DNA from 3 places in the Arthrobacter sp. E70 genome. Region 1 is predicted to be linked to each of the others. Evidence: riboswitches for the same ligand, from Rfam matches in the RefSeq annotation. Region 1 holds a riboswitch; each other region holds the start of a gene.

The links. A riboswitch is a leader RNA that binds a small molecule or an ion and turns the genes downstream of it on or off. The one in region 1 is predicted to bind thiamine pyrophosphate.
Region 2: linked by a shared signal. The riboswitch ahead of thiD (bifunctional hydroxymethylpyrimidine kinase/phosphomethylpyrimidine kinase) and the one ahead of AC3IMC_RS00380 (ECF transporter S component) in region 1 are both predicted to bind thiamine pyrophosphate.
Region 3: linked by a shared signal. The riboswitch ahead of thiO (glycine oxidase ThiO) and the one ahead of AC3IMC_RS00380 (ECF transporter S component) in region 1 are both predicted to bind thiamine pyrophosphate.

What each region holds. Positions count from the first base shown of each region.
Region 1 is NZ_JBYQFR010000001.1:82,096-91,572, forward strand. It holds gene AC3IMC_RS00325 (Na(+)/H(+) antiporter subunit C) at 1-384, shown strand, start outside; gene AC3IMC_RS00330 (Na+/H+ antiporter subunit D) at 381-1,988, shown strand; gene AC3IMC_RS00335 (Na+/H+ antiporter subunit E) at 1,985-2,530, shown strand; gene AC3IMC_RS00340 (MrpF/PhaF family protein) at 2,527-2,805, shown strand; gene mnhG (monovalent cation/H(+) antiporter subunit G) at 2,795-3,205, shown strand; gene AC3IMC_RS00350 (DUF4235 domain-containing protein) at 3,209-3,472, opposite strand; gene AC3IMC_RS00355 (CDGSH iron-sulfur domain-containing protein) at 3,575-3,820, opposite strand; gene AC3IMC_RS00360 (glycosyltransferase family 2 protein) at 3,817-4,905, opposite strand; gene AC3IMC_RS00365 (iron-containing redox enzyme family protein) at 4,902-5,987, opposite strand; gene AC3IMC_RS00370 (GAF and ANTAR domain-containing protein) at 6,249-7,019, shown strand; gene AC3IMC_RS00375 (heme-degrading domain-containing protein) at 7,027-7,569, opposite strand; TPP riboswitch at 7,657-7,795, shown strand; gene AC3IMC_RS00380 (ECF transporter S component) at 7,859-8,482, shown strand; gene AC3IMC_RS00385 (ABC transporter ATP-binding protein) at 8,482-9,477, shown strand, end outside.
Region 2 is NZ_JBYQFR010000002.1:328,944-338,420, forward strand. It holds gene AC3IMC_RS03545 (hypothetical protein) at 1-120, opposite strand, end outside; gene AC3IMC_RS03550 (glutamate-5-semialdehyde dehydrogenase) at 200-1,570, opposite strand; gene proB (glutamate 5-kinase) at 1,597-2,745, opposite strand; gene obgE (GTPase ObgE) at 2,735-4,324, opposite strand; gene rpmA (50S ribosomal protein L27) at 4,441-4,704, opposite strand; gene rplU (50S ribosomal protein L21) at 4,766-5,074, opposite strand; gene thiD (bifunctional hydroxymethylpyrimidine kinase/phosphomethylpyrimidine kinase) at 5,337-6,848, opposite strand; TPP riboswitch at 6,856-6,953, opposite strand; gene AC3IMC_RS03580 (Rne/Rng family ribonuclease) at 7,120-9,477, opposite strand, start outside.
Region 3 is NZ_JBYQFR010000003.1:28,972-38,448, forward strand. It holds gene AC3IMC_RS04060 (MFS transporter) at 8-1,288, shown strand; gene AC3IMC_RS04065 (RNB domain-containing ribonuclease) at 1,293-2,765, opposite strand; gene thiE (thiamine phosphate synthase) at 2,805-3,488, opposite strand; TPP riboswitch at 3,516-3,634, shown strand; gene thiO (glycine oxidase ThiO) at 3,627-4,901, shown strand; gene thiS (sulfur carrier protein ThiS) at 4,898-5,134, shown strand; gene AC3IMC_RS04085 (thiazole synthase) at 5,139-5,954, shown strand; gene AC3IMC_RS04090 (hypothetical protein) at 6,018-6,320, opposite strand; gene AC3IMC_RS04095 (DUF3107 domain-containing protein) at 6,354-6,578, opposite strand; gene AC3IMC_RS04100 (TetR/AcrR family transcriptional regulator) at 6,627-7,292, opposite strand; gene moeB (molybdopterin-synthase adenylyltransferase MoeB) at 7,377-8,576, shown strand; gene AC3IMC_RS04110 (glutamyl-tRNA reductase) at 8,650-9,477, opposite strand, start outside.

The DNA of each region.
Region 1 (9,477 bases):
GCGGGCCTGGCCCCGCTGTTTTCCAAGGACATCCCCGCCCAGGACTACAACGACCCACTGCCGCAGGCCCTGATCCTCACATCGATCGTGATCTCGTTCGCCGTCACGGCGTTCATGCTCGGCATCATCTACCGCACCTGGGTGCTGGCGCGCCAGGACGACATCCAGGACGACGTGGAAGACCTCCGGGTGGCCGAAACCCCGAGCTTCGACGCCGAAGACGACGCCGAGGTTCCGGCCGAGACATCCGAATTCCCGCTGGCAACAGTCACCGCGGGCGGCCGTGAAATTCCCGCCGAGGACGCCGCGGCGGAGGAGCAGCCCGGCTCACTCAACGTCGACCCCCGCCCCGTCAAACGCAGTCCGGAAGGAGGCGGAAAGTGAACATGGCACCCCTGGCTCCGCTCGCCGTCGTACTTCCCATCCTGGGCGCCGCCCTGACCTTCCTGCTGATCCGGCACTCCCGCGCCCAGCGGGCGGTCAGCATCGCGCTGCTGTCCCTGACCCTGGCGCTCGAATGCCTCCTGCTGGCCTCGGCATGGGAGAGCGGAACCGCCGCGGTGACCATCGGCGGCTGGCTGCCGCCCTGGGGCATCGTGATGGTGGTGGACCAGTTCTCCTCCCTGATGCTGGTGGTCTCCTCCGCGGTGAGCCTGGCCGTGCTGGTGTATGCCACCGGGCAGGGCATGGCCGACGGCGACCAGGACGCCCCGGTCTCGATCTTCCACCCCACCTACCTGATCCTGGTGGCGGGGGTGTCCAACGCCTTCCTTTCCGGCGACCTCTTCAACCTCTACGTGGGCTTCGAGATCCTGCTGACCGCAAGCTACGTGCTGATGACGCTGGGCGGCACCGGGCCCCGCATCCGCGCCGGCGTGACCTACGTGGTGGTGTCCGTGGTGTCCTCGGTCCTGTTCCTGATCGCCATCGCCATGGTCTACGGCGCCACCGGGACCGTGAACATGGCCGACCTCGCCGTGAAGCTGGGGGAACTGGACCAGGGCACCAGGACGCTGCTGCACGTCATGCTGCTGGTGGCGTTCGGCATCAAGGCCGCCGTGTTCCCGCTGTCCTTCTGGCTCCCTGACTCCTACCCCACGGCCCCCGCCCCGGTCACCGCCGTGTTCGCCGGCCTGCTCACCAAGGTGGGCGTGTACGCGATGGTCCGGACCGAGACACTGCTGTTCCCGGGCGATGCCCTGAACGCCCCCCTGATGGTGGCGGCACTGCTCACCATGGTGGTGGGCATCCTTGGCGCCCTGGCGCAAAGCGACATCAAGCGACTGCTCTCGTTCACCCTGGTCAGCCACATCGGCTACATGGTGTTCGGGCTGGCCATGTCCTCCGCCGCCGGGCTGGCCGCGGCGGTCTTCTACGTGGCCCACCACATCACCATCCAGACCAGCCTCTTCCTGGTGACCGGCCTGATCGAACGGCGGGGAGGCAGCTCCTCCGTGGACCGGCTGGGCGGACTGGCCAAGATCTCGCCCCTGCTGGCACTGCTGTTCTTCATCCCCGCCATGAACCTCGCCGGAATTCCCCCCTTCTCCGGGTTCCTGGGCAAGGTGGGTCTGCTGCAGGCCGGCGTGGAACTGGGGACGCCGCTTGCCTATGCCCTGGTGGTCGGCGGCGTGGTTACCAGCCTCCTGACCCTGTTGGCCGTCGCCCGGGTCTGGAACCGTGCGTTCTGGCGCCGGCCCACGGACGCCGAGCATCCGGACCCGGTGCTCCTTGCCGCGCCGGCGGCGAGGGTTTCCGGGCCCGGAGCCAAGCTCAACGACACGGTGACGCTGCTGCCGCGCACCATGGTGGGCTCCACCATGGGCCTGGTGGCCATCGGGGTTGCCCTGACCGTCTTTGCCGGGCCGCTGTTCGAGCTGTCCGGCCACGCGGCACGGGACATGCTGGACCGGACCCCGTACATCCAGGCGGTCCTCGGCGAGGGATCACCCGTTCCGGCCACCCCTGTGGTGGGAGGACGACGATGAGCCGGCAAAGGATTTCCCTGCGCCAGGAGCTGCCGCTGCTGGTGTGGCTGGTGGTTGTGTGGGGGGCCCTGTGGCAGGACTTCAGCCCTGGCAACCTCCTGTTCGGCGCGCTGCTGGCGGTGGGCGTCGCGCGGCTGTTCTACCTTCCGCCGGTGGAGCTGAGCGGCCGGTTCAACATGCTGTATGCAGTCCCCTTCGCCCTGGTGTTCCTGGGCAAGGTGGTGGTGGCCAGCGCCCAGGTGCTCTACCTTGCCGTGGTCCGCGGGCCCCGGGTGACCAACGCCATCGTCGCTGTAAGGCTGCGGAGCCACCAGGACCTCATAGTCACCGCCACCGGGCACGTGATCTCCCTGATTCCCGGATCCCTCGTGGTGGAGGTGGACAGGTCCACCTCCACGCTGTACCTGCACGCGATCAACATCACCTCGCGGGAAGACGTGGAAAGCCTGCGGAATGAGGTGCGGTCCATCGAGGCCGGCCTGATCCGGATCATGGGCACGCGGGAGGAACTGGAAGCAGTCCGAAAGGAAACAGCCGCATGATGGACGCAGTCCTGGCGGTCACCGCCGTCATCTTCTCCCTGGCCGCCGCCGGGGCGATCATCAGGATCGCCCGCGGCCCCTCGCTGCTGGACCGGGTGCTCGCCGCCGACGTGCTGCTGGCCATCCTGGCCGGCGCCCTGTGCATCGATATGGCGGTGAACCGCCACCTGAACAACCTCATGCTGGTGGTGGCCATCTCCATCATCGGCTTCATCGGGTCCGTCACCGTGGCCAGGTTCGTTGCCGACCGGAGGGTGGACCCCAATGAATCCTGACTTGTCCCGTCCGGATGGCTGGGTCGACGTGGTCTCGGCCGTTTTCATGGTGGTCGGCGCACTGATGTCCCTGGCGGCCGCCATCGGCCTGCTGCGCTTCCCGGACCTGATGTCCCGGATGCACGCGGCCACCAAGCCCCAAGTCCTGGGGCTGTTCCTGCTGCTGGCAGCCATCGGCCTCCAGCTGCGGACGTGGTGGGTGTGGCCGGTGCTGCTGGTGGCCTGGGTCTTCCAGCTCCTCACGGTCCCCGTGTCCGCCCACATGGTGGGCCGGGCGGGGTACCGCACCAAGCACCTGCACCGGGAACTGCTCAGCGCGGACGAGCTTGAAGCCGTAGTGCAGAAAGCCGCCGCCGAGGCTGCCCGGAAGGACAGCTCCGACGACGGCGGGACGCGCTAGTTCCTAGACGATGTCCTGGCTCTTGGCGAAGCGGGCGATGGCGCGCTGGGTGCCGCGGTTGGCCAGGACCTGGATGATGGCGCTGACCGATGCCGAGATCAGCGCGAAGGTCAGGGCCGAACGCAGGCTCGTTGGGACATCCTCGTTCTTGCCGGTGGGCGCCTTCTGCCCGGTGGTCTTTTCCCAGATGCCGTTGACCAGCTTGGTGCCGGCCAGGCCTGCGAGGAGGCTCACCCCGGTCCCGAGCAGCTTGATGAAAAGGTTCATTCCCAGTACTCCTTGACAGCGGAAAGCGGACTTCCTCCAGCCTAGCCGTACACCCGGGCGCGCCAGGGTAGGCCCGCCCGCCGTGGCCTTTCCCGCAGTGCCCTATCCCGCAGGGGGCTCCGTGCGGAACTTGATCATCTTGTGGGTTCCGTCGCAGTAGGGCTTGATGGCCGAGGCCCCGCACCGGCACAACGCCACGGTCTTGCGGTCGCGGGGCACCAGGCCGCCGGAGGGCGTGACGATCTCAAACCCGCCCCGCACAATTAGTGGCCCGTTCGGACACACCACAATGGAACTGGCGGCCGGTTCCCCGGCGCTATGTCCTGCGGTCGGCTGCTCCTGGTTCACATCTGCTCCTCTGTGGTTGGTGCGTGGGTTTTTCCCTGGTGGCGCAACCGGAGTTCGGCCTCCGAGTGGGCTGCCGCTTTGAGCCGGGAACCCGCGTACGGAATACCGCCCGCCAGCCGGAAACCGAGTGCCAGCCAGATGCAGACCGCGCGTTCCAATGTCCAGAGCGGGGCGAAGCATGCAGCAACGGCTGGAAAGACTGCGCGCCCGCCATGCCGCCGGCGGCCGATTTCCGCCGTTGCGGTGGCCGCGCCCGCCAGCATCAGGAGATACAGGCCCCGCATCCTGGCGGGAAGCGCGGCGGCGCAGGCAGCTGCGGGGAGCAGCGCGAGTTCGGCTGCCAGGCGCGGCGGCTGGGCAAAGTCGTCGTACGCCTGCCGGATGCGCTGCCCCAAAAAGTGCCGGGGTGCCGGTGGTCGGCGCGCGACGAAAAGGTCCGGAACGATCCTTTCACGGCCGCCGGCAGCCTTGACGGTCCGGATCAGTTCCAGGTTCTCGAACAGGACGCCCTCGTACCCGCCGGTGGCAAGCAGCGCGCTTCGGCGCACGCCCAGTGTTCCGGGGTAATCCGCGGACCAGGCCCGGTTGACCAACGTCCTGGCCGTGTCCCACAAGGCGTGCCAGGGGAGGGGATCGAAGTAGTTTTGCGGGCGCACCACGTCCGCCGAGCTGAGGTGATGGACGACGGCGGCGAGGGACCCGCGCGTGTAGCGAACGTCGTCGTCGGCGATGACAAGGAACTCCCTGGCTGAGGCCCGGACACCCGTCAGCACGCCGGCAACCTTGCCGTTCTGCGTGCCGGGGGCGAGCGCGGGCTGTCCGGCCGAAAACAGTGCGGCATGGCCCGGCCCGGCCGATTCCGGCCGAATGTGGCGGACCGCGGCGGGGAAGGCAGCCCGGTGCCTGTCGAAAAGCCGCGATGGGGAGCCATCCACCACCGTCACGGGGATCCACTCCACCAGGAGCGTGAGATAGGCGGTGAGCTCAGGCAGCCCGGAGTCCGCCGTCGCAGCCCCTGGTTCGTCGGTCCAGCGCAGGGGAAGGATGTATTCGGCGTCCTCCCACGGCTGCGGCGCGGACGTCATGCCGCCACGGGTGCTGCCGCCCGCAGCGATGATTTCCCGGCCTCCCAGGAGCCCAGCAAGTGGGCCGAAAGCCGGCTGTCGATGGCCATGACCGCCGTGGCCCCGAACAGGACATCCGCCAGGAGTTCCGGCTCGGCCTCCACCAGTCCACCGGCCAGGTCCCGCCCGGCGATCTGTTCGTGCACGGCGTCGGCCTCCACATGTTCGTCGAAGTAGTGCGTGACTCCGGCGTCGAAACCATGGCGGCGGAAGCCGTTGCCATAAAAGCGGTTGGGCTGGGAGGACGTCATCTCATAGATGGCAAGGTGGCCCGTGATGGCGCCGCGAAGCCGCCGATTCAATCCGCACAGCGACATCAGGTTCACCGAAGCGAGGGAGACGGCGGGGACAGCGTCCAAGTAGGCGCCATAGCGGTCATCCAGCCCGAGGCCGCGCATGGTGCGGGCGAACAGGGCACTGTGCATCCGTTCGGGCCGGCCGCCCCCGTACTCGTCCGCCTGGATTTCCACGAGCGCCGCCTTGGCCCGGCCGCTGAGGCGGGGAATGGCCCAGGTATGCGGATCGGCTTCCTTCAGCTGGTACACCGATTTGTGGACCAGGAACTCCTTCAGCTGCTCCAGCGAAGCCTTCCTGGCCACGTAGCGCGAGACACTGGGGCCGGTGTCGCTGGCGGCCAGGTCGAAGAGGATATTGGCGACGTCGTCGCTGGCCAAGCCGTCGCTGGACGGGCCGTCCCCGGGGAAGGCGCCGGTGGCAGGAAGGCCGTGTTTCCCGGCGATCTTCCGCGCGGCCTGGCGGAGCGCCTTTTCGAAGGGCTCCTCGATCATCCGCCGGATCCGGATCAGTCCCGGCTCCCACTCCCAGTCGTCGGCGACGCCGTCAAGGCCTGAGTAGTGCAGTTCGTAGAGGCTGAAGAGGGAGAGCTGGATGTCCTCGTGGCCGATGATGTCCCCGGCCCGGGCCAGCTGTGCCGCCACCAGGGCCTCCAGTGCGTCCAGGTCAGCCGCGGAAGAAGCCGGCGCCTGCACCAGGATTTTGAACAGGGCGCTGCTGATGGGTCCTCTGGTGTCCGGGATTCTCATGGTGCTCCTTGGTCTTCTGCCGCGCCGATGCCGGGAACAACCACGGGGGCGCCGGTGCGCGGTGCTGGCATGCCCTGTCCTCCTCGAAACCCGGGAGGAACATAGTAAGCATGGCTTAGTAATTAATGCTACGCAGAACCAGGGCGCGCCGGATGCGGGCCGGTAACGGGTTAGGGTGGAACGCAGAACCGTTTGGCAGGAAGCGGCATCCCCGTCCCTCCGTATGCTTCCGGTGGCGACCAGTCCAGCCGGAGCAACGCCATGGTTCAAGAATCCCTCGCCCCTGAACACCCCCTGCAACTGTCCCAGTATTTCCAGGACCTGCAGGACCTGCAGGATCTGGTGCTGGACAGCCCGGACGTCGGAGTCTTCCTCAACGAACTGGCCACGGTAGCAGCCGAGGGCCTTTCAGCCGCCCCGTTCGTGCCCGCTGTCTGCGGCGTGACCCTGTTCCGGCGGAAGAAGGCCACCACGGTGGCCAGCAGCGACCCCACCGCCAAGGAGATGGACGAACTGCAGAACACCTTCCGCGAGGGACCGTGCCTGACGGCCATGGGGGAGATGCGGAGCATCCTGGTGCCCGACACCGCGCGGGAGCACCGGTGGCCCGGTTACGTCGCCGCGGCAGCGGGGCAGGGCATCCGGTCCATCCTGTCGGTGCCGTTGCTGGTGGATGACACAACCCGGGCGGCCCTGAACCTGTACGCGTCGCGCAGCGATGCCTTCAGCGGCCCGCACATCAGCCGCGCGGAGGCGTTCGCCGCCCAGGCGTCGAAGTCACTTCGGCTTGCGCTGAAGATTGCCCAACTCAACGACGCCCGCAACGACATGGCACTGGCCATGCAATCCAGGACCGCCATCGACCTCGCCGCCGGCATCATCATGGCCCAGAACCGGTGCAGCCAGGCGGCGGCCATGGAAATCATGAAGGCCGCTTCCAACGCCCGGAACATCAAGCTGCGGGAGCTGGCCCAGTCCATCGTCGAATCCGTGGGGGCCGGCGGCGGGGTTACCACGCACTTCGACGAATGAGCGGCAGCTACACCTCCAGCGCCGAGCCGAGGACGTCCCGGAGGGCTTCCACCACCAGGTCGTGGTCCTGCACCTGGGGCAGCCCGGACACGGTGACGGTGGCCACCGCTCCCACTCCCGTAACGACAATGGGGAAGGCGCCCCCGTGCGCGGCGTAGCGGGACTGGTCGAACCAGGCATGGTCTTCGATCCGGCCCCCGCCCAGCCGGCCCCGCAGGCCCACCAGGAGGGACGGCACCTCGTACCGTGCGGCGGTGCGCTGCTTGGCGCGGACCCAGTAGCCGTTGTCAGGCGTGGCGCCCGGCAGTGCAACATGGAACAGGACTTGCTCGCCCTTGGTGATGTCGATGGCGATGGGAAGGCCCCGCTCCTTGCCCAGTTCCACGAGGAGCAGGCCAAGGTTCAGGGCGTCATCCGGGGAAAACCCCGGGAACTGCAGCTCCCTGACCTCCGCCTCGACGCGGGCGATCAGGGCTTCCAGGGAACCCTCGGGCTGCGTGTCGAGGGAATCCGGATCGAACTCGGTCACATGCGGCGGATTGGCACTCATGCCCCACAATCTACCCCTCGCCAGGTGTAAACTTGACCACGCCCGCAAGGGCTGAAATACACGCCTAATTTGAACCAAAACCACCATTTACAACGACAGGGGAGCGCCGCCGTCGGCATCCTGGCCAGGCCGGGAACCGCAGGTGGGCGCTGAGAGTGCGGACCGCCGCAGACCCTCGAACCTGATCCGGTTAGTACCGGCGCAAGGGAGTCGAGTTCTCGAAGTGATTGGCAACGGCAGTCAACGCCGCATTGCCGCGCTTTCCCCTCCTGTTACCCAGGAGGATCACATGAGCACAGCAGCAATCAAGAAGACCACCAGCAAGTCCTGGCGCGTCGTGGACATTGTGGTGGCGGCCCTCGTCGCCATCGCCGGCGGCGTCATTTTCTGGGCCTGGTCCCAGGGCGCGGCCGCAGTATCCGTGCCGATGAACGCGGCCTACCCGCCCCTGACCGGCCTCATCGCCGGCGGCTGGATGATCCCCGGTGTCCTGGGGATGCTGATCATCCGCAAGCCCGGGGCGGCGCTGTTCTGCGAGACCGTGGCAGCTACCGGTGAACTCCTCATGGGTTCCCAGTACGGCACGTCCGTCCTGTTCTCCGGCTTCGTCCAGGGCCTGGGCGCGGAGATCATCTTCGCGATCTTCGTGTACCGCAAGTTCAACCTGCCCGTGTCCCTGCTGGCCGGTGCGGCATCAGGCCTCTTCTGCGGCCTGAACGACTCCTTCGCACCGTGGGGCTGGAACATCGCCTACTCCGGCGCGGACAAGCTGGCCTACATCCTCTTCTGCATGGTTTCCGGAGCCATCATTGCCGGCGCGCTGTCCTGGATCGCCACCCGCGGTTTGGCCCGCACGGGCGTCCTGAGCTCCTTCGCCTCGCGCAAGGCCGCCACGGAGCCCGTTTTCTCCTGATGCCCGCCGCTTACGGGGACGCCTCGGCTCCCGCCCGGCCTGCCGCCGTCACAGCCCGCGGCTGGGGCTGGCGGCATGCCGGCAGGTCCAAGCCTGCCGTCAACGCCCTCAACCTTGACATCAGCCCGGGGGAGCGCGTGCTCCTGCTGGGTCCCTCTGGCGCCGGGAAATCCACGCTCCTGCATGCCCTCGCGGGGGTGCTGGGGGACGTGAACGACGACGGCGAGGCCGGGGATGCCGACGAATCGGGTTCGCTGCTGGTCGACGGAGAATCCCCGCGCGCCCGGCGCGGCCATGCCGGGCTGATGCAGCAGGACCCGGAGACGCAGGTGGTCCTGTCACGGGTGGGCGACGACGTCGCCTTCGGCGCCGAGAACCTCGCGGTGCCCCGCGATGCCATCTGGCCGCGGGTGCACGAGGCGCTGGACGACGTCGGGCTCGCCCACCTTTCGCTGGACCACCCCACGTCGGCCCTGTCCGGCGGGCAGAAGCAGCGCCTGGCGCTGGCCGGCATCCTCGCCATGCGCCCCGGACTGATCCTGCTGGACGAACCCACCGCCAACCTGGACCCGGACGGAGTGCTGGAAGTCCGCGACGCCGTCGCGCGCTGCCTGGACAAGACCGGTGCCACGCTGGTGGTGGTGGAGCACCGGGTGTCCGTGTGGAAGGACGTCGTGGACCGGATCGTGGTCCTGCAGCCGGGCTCCGCCACTGACGATGCCGTACTCCTGGACGGGCCGCCGGACCGCGTGCTGGCCGAGGCCCGGACCATGCTCGCCGCCGCAGGCGTCTGGGTGCCCGGTTACGTGCCGGCAACACGAAGCCGTGCCGAGGTTCCGGCCGCCGGGACGGGCAACCTGCTGCTGGCGGCCGAGCGGCTCGCCGTTTCCCGGGAGCGTCCGGGCCGCCGCGGCTTCCGGAAGGTAGCGCCGGCCCCGGTCCAGGAAGGCCTCACCGCGCAGGTCCGGGCGGGGCAGGCACTCGCCATCACCGGG
Region 2 (9,477 bases), on a different contig from region 1:
CACCACGAAGATGGCGAACATGCTGACCCCGAAGACCCACGGTTCGGCCCAGAGCGGAGCGAGCTCTTCGTGGCCTGCTTCACCTGCGGCGGCGACGGACGTGGCAATCTGCTGGAGCATTTTCTCCCCTATGGTCAATGATTACGGGACAGCGGAACCTTCCGCTGTCTGTGAGGTTCTGGTCTATGTTACCGCGTTGCTACCCGCGGACCTGGCCTTCGCCCTGGACGATCCACTTGGTGGTGGTGAGTTCCGTCAGGCCCATGGGACCGCGGGCGTGCAGCTTCTGGGTGGAGATGCCGACCTCCGCCCCCAGGCCGAGCTCCCCGCCGTCGGTAAACCGGGTGGAAGCGTTGACGATCACAGCCGCTGAATCCACCTCCGCGATGAACCTCTCGGCGTTGGCCAGGCTGTTAGTGAGGATTGCCTCGGTGTGCCCCGTGGACCAGGTGCGGATGTGCTGGATTGCGTCATCCATGCTGTCCACCATGCCCACCGCAAGGTCAAGGTCCATATACTCCGTGCCCCAGTCCTTGTCCGTGGCCGGCTGCGCATCGATGCCGGCGGGCAGGGCAGCCCGAATGCGGTCGTCGGCGTGGAGCCGTACACCTGCGGCGCTCAGGGCAGCAGCGACGGCGGGCAGCACGCTGGAGCGCGAGTGGACCAGCAGCGTTTCCACGGTGTTGCACACACTGGGCCGCTGGGTTTTGGCGTTGAGCAGGATCTCGACGGCCATGGTTTCGTCGGCGGATTCGTCGATGAAGATGTGCACGTTCCCCTCCCCCGTCTCGATGACCGGGACGGCGGAGTTGGTGACTACGGTCTGGATCAGCTCGCGGCCACCGCGGGGAATCAGGACGTCCACGCGGCCTCGGGCCTTCATGAGGACGTTGGCACCCGCACGGCCGTACTGGTCAACAGTCTGCACGGCGTCCGCGGGAAGTCCTACCGATTCCAGGGCCTCGCGCAGCACCCGGACCAGGACCTGGTTGGTTGCCTCTGCGGCGCTGCCCCCGCGCAGGATCACAGCGTTGCCGCTCTTGAGCGCCAGTCCGGCGATGTCCACCGTGACGTTGGGCCGGGCCTCGTAGATGGCGGCCACCACGCCCATGGGCACGTTGACCTGCCGCAGGCGGAGCCCGTTGGGGAGGGTCTGGCCCCGCACCACGTTGCCTACCGGGTCGGGGAGGCCGGCCAGGTTTTCGAGTGCGGCTACCAGGCCGGCGATGCGGGCTTCGTTCAGGGTGAGCCGGTCCAGGAGCGCCGCGGAGGTTCCGTTGGCCTTGCCGGCGGCAAGGTCCTGCGCGTTCGCGGTGAGGACCGCCTGGGTGTTCTCCCGCAGTGCGGCTCCCACGGCCCGGAGCGCGCGGTCCTTCCATGCGCGGTTGGCCATGGCCATCCGGCGCGCGGCGTGGCGCGAACGGTCGGCGATCGCGTGGACTGCTGCCTCAACGCCGGCACCGGGCGCTTCGGCTGATGCCTGGGCTGCGGAAGGCACCGGTTGCGCCTGGGCCTCGGCGGCAGCGTCTCCAGGGTTTTCGGCAGCGTGATGGATCAGGGCTTCAGTCATGGTCCAAGTTTAGGCGAGCCCCAGGCTCAGACCAGCACGAGGTCGTCAACATGAACAACTTCGCGGTCATAGCCGCTGCCAAGTTCCTGGGCCAGGTCGTGCGTGGACCGCCCCAGCATCCTGGGAAGTTCCTCGGACGAGTAGTTCACCAGTCCGCGGGCAATGACGGTTCCGTCGGCAGCAGCAAGCTCGACGGCGTCGCCCGCCTCGAAGTCCCCGTGTACCGCGGAGATCCCCGCCGGCAGCAGGGAGGTGCGGTGATGCCGCACGGCGCGCACCGCACCGTCGTCGAGTACCAGGCGCCCCTGGACCGAGGCGACGTGGGCCAGCCACAGCAGCCGGACGGGCTTGCGGGACCCGTTGACGGTGAACCAGGTGCCCACGTCCTCACCGTTCAGTGCCGCGGCAGCGTTTGGAGTGGAGGTCACCAGGGCATGGATGCCGGAGCCTGCAGCCATGCTGGCCGCCTCCACCTTGGTGAGCATGCCGCCGGTGCCCACGCCGGCCTTCCCGGCCTTCCCGATGGACACGCCGTCAAGATCGTGCGCCCCGGTGACCAGGGGGATGCGCTTGGCACCCTGGGAGGGCGGCCCGTCGTACAGGGAGTCGACGTCGGACAGCAGCACAAGCGCATCCGCGCGGACCAGGTGGGCCACCAGCGCCGCAAGCCGGTCATTGTCGCCGAAGCGGATCTCGTGGGTGGCGACGGTGTCGTTCTCGTTGACTACCGGAACCACGCCGAGGTTGAGCAACCGGTCCATGGCCCGCAGCGCGTTGCTGTGCTGGCTGCGGCGCATCAGGTCTTCCGCGGTGAGCAGCACCTGGCTGACGGTGACGCCGTGCGCTCCGAAAGCCTGGGTGTACCGGGCCATCAGCAGGCCCTGGCCCACGCTGGCGGCGGCCTGCTGGGTAGCCAGGTCGCGTGGCCGCTTGGCCAGGCCCAGCGGAGCGAGGCCGGCGGCGATGGCGCCGGAGGAAACCAGGATGATCTCGGTGCCCGCATTGCGCTTGGCAGCCAGCGCATCCGCGAGGGCGGTCAGCGCTTCTTCCGAGATTCCGCCCTTGATGCTGGTCAGCGACGACGAACCGACCTTCACCACGATGCGGCGGGCCCCTGCCAGCACGCTTCTGTCGGTGGCCGCCAGCCGCTCGGCCGCCATGGCCCTAGAAGTCATCGTCCGCTTCCACTCCGCTCTCCCTGAGGGGCTGGGCGGCGCGGCGTCCACTGACGGATTCCGTCCAGATGCCGGCCTTCCGCTCCGCCTCAAGCTCCGCGCGGGCGGCAGCCTTGGCCTCGCGGCGTTCCAGCTGCTCCTCGCGCTTCTGGCTGCGGGTGGGGCGGTCGCCGATATCGGCAAACCGCACATCGGTGCCACGCGGCGAGGCCAGGAGCTCGGCGCCTGCCATCATGGTGGGCTCCCAGTCGAAGACGACGCCGTCATCCTCACCAATGACCACGGTGTCGCCCGGCTTGGCGCCCTGCTTGAAGAGTTCCGTTTCCACGCCCAGCTTGGCCAGCCGGTCGGCCAGGTAGCCGATGGCTTCCTCGTTGGTGAAGTCTGTCTGCTTGACCCAACGCTCCGGCTTTTCACCCAGGACGCGGAACAACGGCTCCAGGTTCTTTTCCTCGCGCCGGATCTTGAACCCGGTTTCATTGACCGCGCGCGGCCGCAGCACGGCCGGCTGGACCTTGGGCGGGGCAGCTTCGACCGCGTCGCGCGCGGCCTTGACGATCTCGGCCATGGCAAAGCCGAGCTGCCGCAGGCCCTCGTGGCTTGTGGCCGAGACCTCGAAGACGCGGTAACCGCGGGACTCGAGTTCGGGACGGACGAATTCGGCCATGTCCTTGCCGTCCGGCAGGTCCACCTTATTCAGGGCCACCAGGCGGGGGCGGTGGTTCAGGGGAACCACCTTGCCGTCCTGGCCCGCGTAGCTCATGTCCACGGCGTACTTCTCCAGCTCGGCCTCGATGATGGCGAGGTCCGAAAGGGGGTCGCGGTCCGATTCCAGGGTGCCGCAGTCGAGCACGTGGACCAGGGCCGCGCAGCGCTCGACGTGGCGGAGGAAGTTGTGCCCCAGGCCCTTGCCTTCGCTGGCGCCTTCAATGAGGCCCGGGACGTCGGCGATGGTGAACCGGACGTCGCCGGCCTGCACGACGCCAAGGTTGGGAATCAGCGTGGTGAACGGGTAGTCCGCGATCTTGGGCCTGGCGGCGGACATGGCGGCGATCAGGCTGGATTTGCCCGCGGACGGGAAGCCCACCAGCGCGATATCCGCGATGGACTTCAGTTCCAGCACGATGTCCCGGGAGTCGCCTTCGATTCCCAGGAGCGCGAATCCGGGTGCGCGGCGCTTCTGGGAGGAGAGGGCCGCGTTGCCCAGGCCGCCCAGGCCGCCTGCGGCAGCAACGTACTCGGTGCCTTCGCCGACGAGGTCCGCCAGGACAGTGCCGTCCTTGGATTTGACGACCGTCCCATCCGGGACAGGCAGGACGAGGGTTTCGCCGTTCTTCCCGCCGCGCCAGTCCCCCATGCCCGGGCCGCCGTTGCTGGCGTGCCGGTGCGGTGCGTGGTGGTAGTCAAGCAGCGTGGTGGTCTGGTGGTCGACGCGGAGGATCACGTCGCCGCCGTTGCCGCCGTTGCCGCCGTCGGGCCCGCCAAGTGGCTTGAACTTCTCACGGTGGACGGAGACGCATCCGTGGCCGCCGGTCCCGCCGGATACGTGCAGGACTACCCGGTCTACAAAGCTGGCCACGTGGATCTCCTCAAAGCTGTTTATGCGGCGCCCGTGGACGCCACATCGATTGTAATGCGGTTAAAAGAGCAGTGGAGCGGACCAACAGGCCCGCTCCACCACTTCAGAACTGGTTGTTACTCTGCAGCTGCAGCAGCAACGATGTTGACGACGCGGCGACCGCGGCGGGTGCCGAATTCAACGGCGCCCGGGGTCAGGGCGAACAGGGTGTCGTCGCCGCCACGGCCAACGCCGGCGCCCGGGTGGAAGTGGGTGCCACGCTGGCGGACGATGATCTCGCCTGCGGAAACTACCTGGCCGCCGAAGCGCTTAACACCGAGGTACTGAGCGTTGGAGTCGCGGCCGTTGCGAGTGGAGCTCGCGCCCTTTTTATGTGCCATCTGAAATGCCTGCCTTTAAATTCTGGGGAATCTGTTGAAATACCTGAACAGTAACCGAAGGTTACTTGATGCCGGTGATCTTGACCTTGGTCAGTTCCTGGCGGTGACCCTGGCGCTTCTTGTAGCCGGTCTTGTTCTTGAACTTCTGGATGACAATCTTCGGACCGCGGAGGTCCTGGAGGATTTCAGCCGTAACAGTAACCTTGGCCAGGTCGGCGGCGGCGGAGGTGACCTTGTCACCGTCAACCAGGAGCAGGGCGGGCAGCTCAATGGTGCTGCCGGCTCCACCGGCGACGCGGTTCAGGGTAACGAAGTCTCCAACGGAAACCTTCTCTTGGCGGCCGCCTGCGCGGACAATCGCGTACACCACTTGGGAACTCACTTCTCTCGACGTTTATAACAAAATTGCGTGCGGTACCGGCTGAATAAGCCTGGCTTCTCGCTGTGCCTCAACGCCGTGGGGTCAGAAACCCAAGTGTTGGCGTAAGCACCGAAGATCAAGAATACGCTAGGTTCGTCTCCGGCCGCAAATGAGGCTGGTTCCGGCGGGTGGGTTGTGATAGTAACCACAAGCCCACGGCAACGCCGTCACCGTGCCGTTCCATGATACCGGCGCCGGGGCCGGCGGAGTGTCAGGAATAAAGGCGCGGCGCGTCGAAGAAGTCCACTTCAAGCCGGCAGGACTGCCTGAAGGCCGTAAGCATCGCGTCCCGCTCGTGGTCCGGGGCCGCCCTGCCGGCCGCATCCACGATCGCGATGGCCTGACGGGTGGCTTCGGCGAAGGCCTCGTCGGCGTAAGTGCGCAGCCAGTACGCATAGGGGTGCCCGTCGGGCTCCCCTGCTGCAAGGAACTGCGCGTGCAGCTTTTCGCCCACCTCGGCGTAGAGCCAGAAGCAGGGCAGGACGGCAGCAGCCAGCACCGCGTAGCTGCCCGACGCCGACGCAGCGGTGAGGTGGTCAACGTAGGACTTGGTCACGGGGCCGAGTCCGTCCTGCGTCGGGCGGGTGCTGAGCCACGACCGGTGCAGTTCCGATTCCACTTCGAGGCACTGCCGGGCCGATCCCGCCCAGAACAACTGCTCTGCCTCGGAAGGTGCCAGTGCACTGGCCCGCGCAAGGACCCGCGAGTAGCCGTTCAGGTACACCGCGTCCTGGGCGAGGTAATAGGCGAACTCCTTTTCGGGAAGGTGGCCGCCGGCAAGGCCGCGGATGAATTCGAGCCCATAGATCTCTGCCAGGTACTGTTCGGATTCCGCCCACAGCCGGGCAGCGAAGCCGCCCTCCGGCAACGCGGGCCGGACGTGGTGGAAGTGGTGGACCGGACCGTTCCCCTGGCCAACGTCCAACTGTCCCGAGTTTTCGAGTGCCCCGGCCAGCCACGGCTTGACCGTCCGCAGGGATGCTTCCCAGTCCCCCAGGCGCGCCTGCACGGTGGCCATCGCGGATGACAGCGAGCAGCCCGTCCCGTGGCTGTTGCGGGTGGGCACCCGGTCCCCAGGCACCTCCACCACTTCGCTGGAGAGCTCGCCGGAGGTGTTGACCAGCGCGTCAGGGCACGCCGTTCCCCCCAGGTGCCCGCCCTTCACCAGGACCGTTGCACCGGTTGCCTCCGCGAGGCGCCGGCCCTGGTCCAGGGCTGCCTCCCACGTTTGCGCCTGCTCCCCGTCCACCAGCATGGCAAGTTCAGGCAGGTTCGGGGTGATGAGGTGTGCAACGGGCAGCAGTTCCCGGACCGCAGCTTCTGCGGATTCCTTCAGCAGGCGGTCACCGCTGGTGGCCACCATCACCGGGTCAAGGACCACGACGGCGGGACGCACCTTGGCGAGCCATTCGCGGACGGTGCGGATGACGGCGTCGTCACCCAGCATGCCAATCTTCACTGCGTCGATGCAGATGTCGTCACTGACCGCATCCAGCTGCTGGGCAAGGAAGGCGGCAGGCGGAACGTGGACAGCCTGGACGCCGCGGGTGTTCTGGGCGGTCAGGGCGGTGATGGCCGCCATGCCGTACCCGCCGTGCGCGGCGATGCTCTTGAGGTCGGCCTGGATGCCGGCGCCGCCGGAGGGGTCCGATCCCGCGATGGAGAGTACCCGGGGAACAGCGCGGCCCACGGTGGAGGCAAGGGTGGCAGGGGGCAGGGGCAAGGAAAGGGTGGAAGACAACAGACATCCCTTCGCCGGTACTAGCCGGACAGGTTCAACGGGTGTGGATCTCAGCCGGCCCTGTGCGCGGCACCCCGTGTCGGTTCCCCAGCCTAGCTGGCGGGTGGCACCCGAAGGAAAGGTGACAGCCTTCCGGATGCGGGAAGTCCCCGCCGCGTGGACAACTCCCCCTGCATTTCGCGGGGGAATTGTCCACACAACGGGGACCTCCGGCATGGCCTGACGGCCGTGGTGCGCTGAGAACCCGGAGCGCTTAGAGTTCCGAGGCGGGGACTCCGACGCCAAGGATGATGGGCTCCTCGCTGGCCTTGCCGGGCTCCGCTGTGACCGCCGGGGCCTTCGTCGTTTCCGGAGCCTTGGCCTCGTGCGAGTGCCCTCCGGCGGACGCGGGCGCGTTCTCGTGGTGCTGGACCGTGGTCTCGTTGGCGGCACCCTGGGCACGGCTGGCACCGCGGTGGCGCCGCGGCCGGCGCTGGCGGGACTGGTCCGTCGCCGCCTGTTCCGTTCCGGGTACGGCGGCGGCAGGCTCGGGTTCCCGCACCACGTCCGCAGGCTTGGCTTCCTGTGCTTCCACGGGCTGGGCCGCTGCAGTTTCCGCCGCAGGAGCCGGCTGCCCGAGGTGCGCGAACGCTTCCGCGAGCCGGTCCAGGGTGAAGGCGGGCTGCGCCTGCTGCTCCCCCGCGTGCTCAACGAACGGCAGGGGCACCGTCTCGCCGCCGAAGGTGAGGACGGCAGCGGGCCGGGTGCCGGCGTCGTGCTTGTCCGCTTCAGCCGGGGCAGGCTGCTGCACCACCGGCGGTGCGGGCGGCGCCTGGCGGGCGGCCGCGACCTCGTCGTCGTGCAGGTGGGCTGCATGGGCGGCTGCGGCGATGTTCGCCAGGGCGAGCCTTGTGGCTTCCGCCTTGGCGTGCCGCTCGGCGTCGGCGGGGTCCGGCTGGACAGTGTGCACATGGACGGCGGGTGCCGGGGCCGGCTCCGGCTGCTGGCCGCCGCGTCCGCGCCGCCGCTTGCGCTCGGAACGTCCGGCGGGCTGGCTGTTGTCGGTCCGCTGGCCTTCGTTCCGGGAGGCTTCCACCCGGCCCTCGGGCCGGTTGTCTGACCGCTGCACATGGTGCTCAGCCGCGACGATGTTGGCGCGGCGGTGCTCCACAGGATCATCGTGGGTGACCACGCCGCGGCCGGCACACGCTTCGCACTGCTCGCCGAAGACTTCGAGCAGCCCGGTACCCATGCGCTTGCGGGTCATCTGGACCAGGCCCAATGACGTGACCTCGGCAACCTGGTGCTTGGTGCGGTCCCGGCCCAGGCATTCCACCAGGCGGCGCAGGACCAGGTCGCGGTTGGATTCCAGGACCATGTCGATGAAGTCGATGACGATGATGCCGCCGATGTCGCGCAGGCGGAGCTGGCGCACCACTTCCTCGGCTGCCTCGAGGTTGTTCTTGGTGACAGTCTCTTCGAGGTTGCCGCCGCTGCCGGTGAACTTGCCGGTGTTGACGTCCACCACGGTCATGGCTTCGGTCCGGTCGATCACCAGCGAGCCGCCGGAGGGCAGGAAGACCTTGCGCTCCAGGGCTTTGTGGATCTGCTCGTCGATCCGCCAGGCCGAGAAGATGTCCTGGTCTTTGGTCCACTTCTCCAGGCGCCCCACCAGGTCCGGTGCCACGTAAGTGACGTAGGCCTCGATGGTGTCCCAGGCCTCCTCACCGGACACGATGAGCTTGGAGAAGTCCTCGTTGAAGACGTCGCGGACCACCTTGATGGTGAGGTCCGGTTCGCCGTAGAGCAGTTCCGGGGCAAGGATCTTGGTGGACTTCGACTGGCTTTCGATGCCCTCCCACTGCGCCCGCAACCGGTTGATGTCGTGCGTCAGCTCTTCCTCCGACGCACCTTCGGCCGCGGTGCGGACAATGACGCCGGCCTGCTCCGGGAGGCGGTCCTTGAGGATGCGCTTGAGCCGGTTGCGTTCGACGTCGGGCAGCTTGCGGGAAATGCCCGTCATGGAACCGCCGGGAACGTAGACCAGGTAACGGCCCGGCAGGGAGATCTGGCTGGTGAGGCGGGCACCCTTGTGGCCCACGGGGTCCTTGGTCACCTGGACCAGGACGGTGTCGCCGGACTTCAGGGCGTTTTCGATGCGGCGCTGCTTGCCTTCGAGGTTGACTGCTTCCCAGTTCACCTCGCCGGCGTACAGGACGGCGTTGCGGCCGCGGCCGATGTCCACGAACGCAGCTTCCATTGACGGCAGCACGTTCTGCACCTTGCCCAGGTACACGTTGCCGATCAGGGAGTCCTGCTGGGTCTTCGAGACGAAGTGCTCGGCCAGCACGCCGTCTTCGAGGACGGCGATCTGGATTCTGTCGTCGCGCTGGCGGACGATCATCTGCCGGTCAACGGATTCCCGGCGCGCGAGGAACTCCGCCTCCGTGATGACGGTGCGGCGGCGTCCGGTGTCGCGTGACTCACGGCGGCGCTGCTTCTTGGCTTCCAGGCGGGTGGAACCCTTCACGCTGGCTACCCGGTTGCTGGCCGGCGCCTCGCTCACGGGACGCGGGGCGCGCACCCTCGTCACGGTGTTGGGCGGGTCATCATCCCCGCCGCCGGTCAGTTC
Region 3 (9,477 bases), on a different contig from region 1:
CACCCCGATGCCACATGGCAACCCACCGCAACACACTGCGGGACCTGCCGGAGCAATATTGGGCCTGCGGGAGAACCTGGCCCAGTTCATGCTTCTGGTGGCGGTCAACGCCCTGGTAGGTGGAACCCTCGGGCAGGAACGCACGGTCCTGCCCCTGCTCGCCTCCGAGGCCTTCCACCTTGACCTGTACACCGGGGCGCTGACGTACATCCTCGCCTTCGGCCTGGCCAAGGCTGTGACTAACTACTTCGCAGGCACCCTGTCCGACCGGCACGGCCGCAAACCCGTCCTCGTGGCGGGCTGGCTTGCGGCGATCCCCGTCCCGCTGATGCTCATCCTCGCCCCATCCTGGGGCTGGATTGTCGCGGCCAACGTGCTGCTGGGCATCAGCCAGGGCCTCACCTGGTCCACCGCCGTGATCATGAAAATGGACCTCGTCGGCCCCAGGCAGCGCGGCCTCGCCATGGGTTTCAACGAGGCTGCCGGTTACCTGGGCGTCGCCGTCACCGCGCTGGCCACCGGGTACCTCGCCTCCACCTACGGCCTTCGCCCCGCACCCTTCCTCCTCGGCGCCGCCTACATTGCACTGGGCCTCGGACTGACTGTGCTGGCGGTGCGGGAGACCCACGACCATGCGAAAACCGAAGCCGCCCGGCATTCCGGGCCGCACCGTCATGCGGGCTCGGGGCTTACCACGGGTCAGGTGTTCGCCCTCACCAGCTTCAAGGACCGCTCCCTCTCCGCCGCGAGCCAGGCCGGACTCGTTAACAACCTCAATGACGGCCTGGCCTGGGGCCTCTTCCCGGTCCTGTTCGCCGCGGCCGGGCTGGGCCTGGGCGAGATCGGCATCCTCGCCGCCGTCTATCCGGCTGTGTGGGGCGCCGGCCAGCTCGTCACCGGTGCACTGTCGGACAGGTACGGGCGGAAAACCCTGATCACCGCGGGCATGCTGGTTCAAGCCGCAGCGCTGGGGTTGGTGGCCGCCGGCACGGACTTTGGCACCTGGCTCGCCGCCGTCATCCTGCTCGGCGCAGGTACGGCCATGGTGTACCCCACCCTGCTCGCCGCCATTGGGGATGTGGCACATCCCGCCTGGCGGGCACGCTCCGTGGGCATCTACAGGCTGTGGCGCGACGGCGGATTCGCCGTGGGTGCCTTGCTGTCTGGAGTGCTCGCGGACGCCTTCGGGATACCCGCCGCCACTGCCGCCGTCGCCCTCCTTACCGCTGCGTCCGGCATGGTGGTCGCAGTGCGCATGCGCGGTACCGACCACCACGGTGGCAGCTGACCGCCTAGGGAACGAGTTCGAAGTGGACCTGCCGCGCCGTGATGTCCGAAGCCAGCAGCCGGACCCGGACCTTGGTCCCTGACTCCAGCTCGCCGGCGCAGCGGGCGGTCACCGCCGGCTCAGCAACCTGGATGATCCCCGAACTGCCGTTGCCGTTCCCGCCCTTCCCGTTGCCGTTCCCGTTTTGCGGCTTGGAGCCGGAGATCACGATGGCATCGAACTCCTGCCCGATGTGGTTCACCAGGAGCGCGGCCTCCACCGTGTCCAGGGCCAGCCGCTCCATCCGTGACGCCAGCTGGTCTGAACCTGCCATGATCCCCGGCAACAGCGGAAGGGCCTCACGGGCCCAGGCGGGCACATCCCCGCCGTTGCTCAACGCCTCACAAATCACCAGCACAAAGCGGTCCACCAGACGGCGCAACGGGGCGGTGGTGTGGGCATATGCGGCACCAATCGCGGACTGGACGGCGTCTTCCGGGACGGTCCCGTCGAAGGCGGTATAGGAGGCACCCCGGAACAGCATGCCGGCCGAATGCATGATGGCCAGTTGGCGCGGGTCCCTGGGGTCCAGGGACCGCAGGTACTCGCCGTAGCTCATTTCCCCATCCCACGGCCTGCCCAGCACCTCGGTTTGCAGCCGGAAGTGCCGCAGGGACCGCTCATCCGGCGCGGGCATGGTGCGCAGGATGCCCACCTTGCCGGCAAGCATCATCTGCGCCGCGGCCATGCCGGTCATCAGCGAAATCTGCGCATTCCAGTCCTCGACGGGAAGCTGCGGGACGGCGTCAATCCGGAAGCCGCCGTCGGGCAACTGGACGATCTCCTGCTCCGGCATGTTCAGGCTGGCGCCATTGCGTGCCCGCTCGAGTTGGACCCGCTTGAGGCCCACCTCGCGGAGCAGGTGCAGCACGGGGTGGGCGTTGCCGTCGTCGAGGGCTGCCTGCGCACCTTTGTAACTGAGCTTCTCGCGGCTGCGGACCCGCGCACGCCTGACGCCGACGGAGGAAACCTCGGCGTCGCCGTCGAGCACGAAATGCCAGACGAAAGCGGAGCATTCCTGGCCGGGCAGCAGGCTGCCGGCCCCCTCGCTGATGACCTCCGGATGGAGCGGGATGCGGCCGTCCGGCGCATAGAAGGTCTGGCCCCGGCGGCGCGTCTCGGCATCGAGCGGACCCCCCGGGGCAACGAATGCCGGCACGTCCGCGATCGCATACAGCACCCGGTAGCCGGTGCCCTCCTGTTCGATGAACACCGCCTGGTCCAGGTCCGTGGACGAGGCCGGGTCGATGGTCACGAATTCGACGCCGGTCAGGTCGTAGGAGGGCAGCTGCAGCGACGCCACCGCTGCTTCGGCGTCTTCGACGGCTTCTGCCGGGTACGGGCCGGGCAGCTCCAGTTCCGTCCGGAGCGCACCCAACGCTTCCTCAAGGGCATTCTTGTGGTCGTGGACGTTGGGGGCGAGCCGATGGTGTGACACAAAACTCAGCGTATCTCCAAGTACGCCGATAGCGCAGGCTCAGGACGTGGCGCTGTCCAGCGCGTCGAGCAGGGCGGCCGCTGCGGCGGCAGGATCGGCAGCCTCCGTGATCGCGCGGACCACGACGATCCTGCGGGCGCCGGCTTCCACCACCTGGTGCACGTTGCCGTGGTCGATGCCCCCAATGGCGAACCAAGGCACCGGGTCCCCGGCGTCGCCTGAGGCTTGGGCGGCGTACTTCACCAGGTCAGGGCCGACGGCGGCCCGGCCGGGTTTGGTGGGCGTGGCCCAGATCGGGCCAACGCAGAAGTAGTCCAGGCCCGAAGGGCCGCCCGTGGCGGCGAGGGCGGCGTCCACCTGGCCGGGGGTGTGGCTGGAGAGCCCGATGGCGGCGTTGCCGTTGACCAGGGTGCGGGCAGCGGCTAGCGGAAGGTCCTTTTGGCCGATATGGAACACCGGCGCCCCGGACAGCACCGCGATGTCCGCCCGGTCGTTCACCGCCCACAGCCTGCCGTGCCGCAGTGCGGCCTCCTTCAGCACCGCCAGGAGGTCCAGTTCCTCCGCGGCTTCGATGCCCTTGTCACGCAGCTGGATGATGTCCACACCGCCGGCAAACGCGGCGTCCACGAACTCCGCGAAGTCGCCGCGGTCCCGGCGCGCGTCCGTGCAGAGGTACAGGCGGGCGGTGTCGAGGGCAGGAATTAATGAGGGGGACTGATTCATGCGTGCAAGCCTAGTTCCTCTAAACTGGGCAGGTACTGCGGGAGCCTGCGGCAGCTGTCATAAAGCGCCGGGCTGAGAGGGCGTCAGAGCCGACCGCTTGACCTGATCCGGTTAATGCCGGCGTAGGGAAGGAAACAGATGGGCATTTCCCACAACAATTCATCCGGGTCCGAAGATCCCCACATCCATGCCGGCGTTGCCGTCATCGGCGGGGGAGTAGTGGGGCACGGCATCGCCTGGGAGGCGCAGCGCTCCGGGCGGTCGGTGGTACTGGTGGATGACGCACCGGGAAGCGGCGCCAGCTGGGCCGCTGCGGGCATGCTGGCACCGGTGAGCGAACTGCACTACCAGGAGGAGGACCTCCTGGAACTCATGCTCGAGTCATCATCGCTGTGGCCAGGCTTCGCTGCCGGCGTTGCCGCCGCAACGGGTGCGGATTCCGGATACCTGACGACGCCGACCCTCGCCGTGGGTGCCGACGCCGCCGACCGCGCGGCGCTGATGGACCTGCGCGGGGTGCAGCGGGCCAACGGCCTGGAAGTGGAACCCCTTACCGTGCGCGAGGCGCGCCGGCGCGAGCCCCTGCTCAGCCCCGGCATTTCCTGCGCCTTGGACACCCCGGCCGACCACCAGGTGGATCCGCGGCGGCTTGTGGCCTCCCTCCGGCTGGCCCTTGCCGGTGCCGCTGGCCGGACCCCCGAACTTGCGGTTGACGGAGCCGCCGACGGCTTTGCGGTGCAGGACCGGGCCGCCGGGCTGCTGTGGGAAGGCGGAACGGTTGCCGGGGTCCGCCTTGCAGGCGGCGGCACCATCCGTGCCACCGAAACGGTGGTGGCCAACGGTCTGCAGGCTCCTGGACTCGGGGGACTGCCCGATGGGCTGCGCCTGCCCCTCCGCCCCGTGCACGGGGACATCCTCCGCCTCGCCGTCCCCCAGCACCTCCGGCCGCTGGTGACCTCGACGGTGCGGGGCATGGTCCACGGGCTTCCCGTATATATCGTTCCGCGCCAGGACGGAACCGTGGTGATTGGAGCCACCCAGCGGGAGGATGCGCTCTCCGACGCCGTGAGCGCCGGCGGCGTGTACCAACTGCTCCGGGACGCCCAGGCGCTGGTGCCGGCCGTCGCCGAACTGGAACTGCTCGAATGCACAGCCCGTGCCCGTCCCGGAACGCCGGACAACGCCCCGCTGCTGGGTCGGGTGCCTGTGCCCGACGGGTCCGGTGCGCCCATTCCCGGCCTCATTATCGCCACCGGATTCTTCCGCCACGGCGTCCTGCTCACCCCCGCGGCAGCGGCCATCTGCCGGGACCTTCTGGACGGCACCGCCGATCCCCGCTGGTCGCCGTTCAGTCCGGACCGGTTCTCGCGGCCACTGGCGGCCGCTGGCACCCACATCAAGGAGACAGCATGAACATCATCCTCAACGGAAACCCGCACACCGTAGCGGACGGCGCTTCCATCACCGTGCTCGTCAGCCAGGTCACCGGCCGTCCGCTCGCGGCCGACGGCCAGGCGACCGATGGCAGGAAGCTGGGTGTCGCCGTCGCGCATAATGCCCAGGTGGTGCCCCGCAGCCAATGGTTCGCCACGGCGCTCGCAGACGGCGACGACATCGAACTCGTGACCGCAGTACAGGGAGGCTGACACCATGACCGAAACCAGCACCATCAACCCCGCCGGCCAGGCCGGTCCGGGCGACGCCCTGGTGATCGACGGCGTTGAACTGGCGTCCCGGCTGATCATGGGCACCGGCGGCGCGCCGAGCCTGGACGGCCTCGGCGCCGCACTGCTGGCGTCCGGGACCGCCCTGACAACAGTGGCGATGCGGCGCTACTCAACTGCTGAGACCGGCTCGCTGTTCCAGCTGCTCGTGGACCACAACATCCGGGTGCTGCCCAACACCGCCGGCTGCTTCACGGCCCGGGACGCCGTCCTCACCGCGGAGCTGGCCCGGGAGGCGCTGGAGACCGACTGGGTGAAGCTGGAGGTCATCGCCGACGAACAGACCCTCCTGCCCGACGCCGTCGAACTCGTGGAGGCAACCGAACAACTGGTCAACCGCGGCTTCAAGGTCTTTGCCTACACCAACGATGATCCGGTGCTCGCACTGCGGCTGGAAAACCTTGGCGCCACTGCGGTGATGCCGCTGGGCGCGCCGATCGGCACCGGCCTGGGGATCCTGAACCCGCACAACATCGAGCTCATCGTTTCCCGCGCTTCGGTGCCGGTGGTCCTGGACGCCGGCATCGGCACGGCCTCCGATGCCGCGCTTGCCATGGAGCTGGGCTGCGACGCCGTGTTGCTGGCCACCGCCGTCACCCGGGCCCAGAACCCCGCCCTAATGGGCGAGGCATTCAAGCACGCGGTGGTCGCCGGGCGGATGGCAAAGGCAGCCGGCCGCATCCCGCGCCGCGAACACGCCCTGGCGTCGTCGGCCATGGAAGGCCGCGCCGAGTTCCTCTGAACGCCTTAACTGGCTGTGGCCACCACCCCGTGAGGGTGGTGGCCACAGCCAGTTGTAGCCTGTTCAGCGGCGGAGGATGGCAGTAAGCCGCTCCATGTCATGGCGCGCACGGGTGCGTCCAAGGTAGGCAACGGCACCGATGGAAGCCGCTGTGCCGAGCACCACGGGCAGGATCCACGGCAGCCAGGTCAATCCCGGCAGGTAGCCACATCCGGCCGCCATCAGGATGATCCACGTCAACGCCGCGACACCTGCGGCGACTCCGGCGGCAACTCCCGCACCGTACTTGGCATGCCGCCTGTCATTGGCCCAGACAATAAAACCCGCGGCAACGGTGGCCAGCACCACAATGGTCAGCGAAAGCATGGATCTCCTTGCAGGAACGAGCCGGCAGCCGGACTAGAACTGGCCGAAACCTACGCGCCGGACCTCTTCAGCACCGATCTCCACGTATGCCAGGGCATTTCCCGGAACAATGATCAGGCGTCCTTTGTCATCCTTCAGCCGCAGTTCGTTTCCTTCGGTGATTGCGTGGCCGACAACCTTGGCCACTGTCTCCGCGTCCTGCGTCGATTCCAGCACGATTTCCCGGCCCACATTCTGAACGCCGATCTTAATTTCCAAGGGGGCCTCCCAGCCAGTCAATTCGGTTGATGATGTCTTATTTGTAGTCTAGGACTCTTTGGGGAAGCGAGAGATTCCGCGCCAAGCTAAACGGTAGATCAGGTCGCTGGCCACATCGAGGTCGAGATTGCCGTCCGTTTCGAGCCAGTACCGGGCACTGACCTGCGCCATCCCGGCCAGGCCCCGGCCCAGAAGCTCGGCTTCGATGTGCGGGAGTTTGGTGTCCTCGGCGATCACCCGTGCAATGGCATCGGCAAACGTCCGGTTGAAGGTTTCCAGCCGCGAGCTGACATCGGGATCGTTGATCAGGTCCGATTCGAACACCAGGCGGTGCGCCTGGTCATCGCTGGCAATGAAGTGGAAGTAGGCGCGCATGACGGCCTGGACGCGTTCATCGTTGTCCGTGGTGGAGTTCAGGGCCCCCAGCATCAGCTCGGTGAGCGAGGCAAGGTGGCTTTCCAACAGGGCAAGGTACAGCTCGCGCTTGGAGGGGAAGTGCTGGTACAGCACGGGCTTGCTGACATGCGCCGTCTCGGCGATCTCGTCCATCGCGGCACCGTGGTAACCGTTGGCTACGAAGACCTCCTGCGCTGCGGAGAGAAGCTGCGCGCGCCGCTCGTCCCGGGGGAGCCGGGCGGACCGTTGGCCTGCGGGGCGGGAGGGAGCTTGCGGTTCGGCTGCGGGCGGGCGGTCAGCCCGTGCTTCAGGGACCACAGTTATCCTTCTTTCCATTGCAGTTACCTTCACTTTACTGCGCGGTAATATGACCGGGCAGTATCCCGGGGCATACATTGAAGTATGGCTTCGTCTTTCACCGCAAATGTTTCAACCCTGTCCCTGGATCCGCTGGTGGAACCTGCCGGGGAGCTCAGCCCCGAAGAGGTTGAGCGGTATTCACGGCACCTGATCATTCCCGAAATCGGCGCGCTCGGCCAGCGGCGGCTCAAGAACGCCAAAGTGCTCGTCATTGGCGCCGGCGGTCTGGGCTCGCCGGCCCTCCTGTACCTTGCCGCAGCCGGTGTGGGAACACTTGGCATCGTCGACGACGACACGGTTGACCTCAGCAACCTGCAGCGCCAGGTGATCCACGGCGTCAGCGACGTGGGCCGGCCCAAGATCGAATCTGCCCGCGACGCCATCACGGCGCTGAACCCGCTGGTGGACGTCCGCCTGCACAACGTCCGGCTGGACGCATCCAACGCCCTGGACCTGTTCGCCGGCTACGACCTGATCCTCGACGGGGCCGACAACTTTGCCACCAGGTACCTGGTCAATGACGCCGCTGCCATCCTGGGCAAGCCCTACGTGTGGGGTTCCATCTTCCGTTTCGACGGCCAGGTCAGCGTGTTCTGGGAAAAGCACGGCCCCACGTACCGCGACCTGTACCCGGAGGCCCCACCGGCCGGTTCCGTGCCCTCCTGCGGCGAGGGTGGCGTGTTCGGCATGCTGTGCGCCGCCGTGGGATCACTCATGGTGACCGAGGCAGTGAAACTGATCACCGGCGTCGGGCGTTCCCTGCTGGGCCGGGTGGCACTTTTTGACGCCCTGGGCGGCAGCTGGCGCGAGATCCGCGTGGCCAAGGACCCTGCCGCGGAACCCATCACCGCGCTGACCGATTACGAAGCGTTCTGCGGGATCACACCGGAAGCCGTCACGGACAAGGAACACACCGTGACGGCCACGCAGCTGGCCACCATGCTGGCGTCCCGGAAGGCCGGGCTGAAGGACTTCGAGCTGGTGGACGTCCGGGAAGCCGGCGAATATGACATCGTCCGGATCGACGGCGCGAAGCTCATTCCGCAGGGGCGGATCCTGGCGGGGGAGGCGTGGAACGAACTCCCGCAGGACCGTGACATCGTGTTCCACTGCAAGGCTGGCACGCGCTCTGCGAACGTGCTGGCAGCGGCCCGCCAGGCCGGCTATGAAAGGGTCAGCCATCTCGACGGCGGCATCCTGGCCTGGGTGCGCGACGTCGAGCCGCAGAAGCCCGTCTACTGACCGGTTGGTCTATCAGATATGGCTCCCAAACCGGTGGTTTGGCAGCCATATCTGATAGGGCAAGTGACCGGCGTCAGGCGGTTTCCAGGCCGCGGTGGTCCACCGGGCATTCTGCCGCTGCGGCGGGGGAGGGAGCAGGCTGCTCCACCGTGATGCCGTACAGGGCCTCAAGGGCGGCCACGTAGTCGTCCTGCTGCCCGTTGGCGGCCAGTTCGCGGGCGCGCACGGTGGGCACGTGCAGCAACTGCTTGACCATCCGGCGCAGCGCGAACTCGACTTCCTCGGCAGCGGCGGTGCACCCGTGGCGGGCACGGACCTTCTCCATCTCCGCGTCCAGCACGTTCATCGTGTGGCGGCGCAGGGCAACGATGGCAGAGTCCACGGACCGGGCTTCGCGCTCCTGCTCGAACGCCTTCGCGGCGCCCTTGACGATGCCGCTTGCCTGGGCCAGGGATTCCGCCTGCTCCTGGGGCGCCGCCAGGCGCACGGACTCGAGGGTAAGGAGCTCGACGCCGTCCAGTTCGCCCACCGCGGGGTCGAAATCGTGGGTGAGTGCGAGGTCGATGGCTATCAGGGGCTGCGGGGAGTTTGCGCGGACCAGGGCCAGTTCGTCCGCCTCAACCCGCGTGTCGGAACCGCTGCAGCCGATCATGACGTCGGCGGCGGCGACGGCGGGCCGCAGCGACTCGGTGTCCAGGGCTGTGCCGCCCCGGGTTGCCACGAAGCCTTCGGCCCGCCCGGAGGAGGAAAAGACGGAGATGTCCGTGCAGCCGCGTTCGCGCAGCAGCGCCATGGTGGCTCCGGCGTAGGCGCCGGTCCCGAAGACCACCACCTTCTTGGCGGACCAGTCGGCGTTCTCGGACAGATCGGTTGCGAGGTCCAGCGCCACGGAAACAATCGA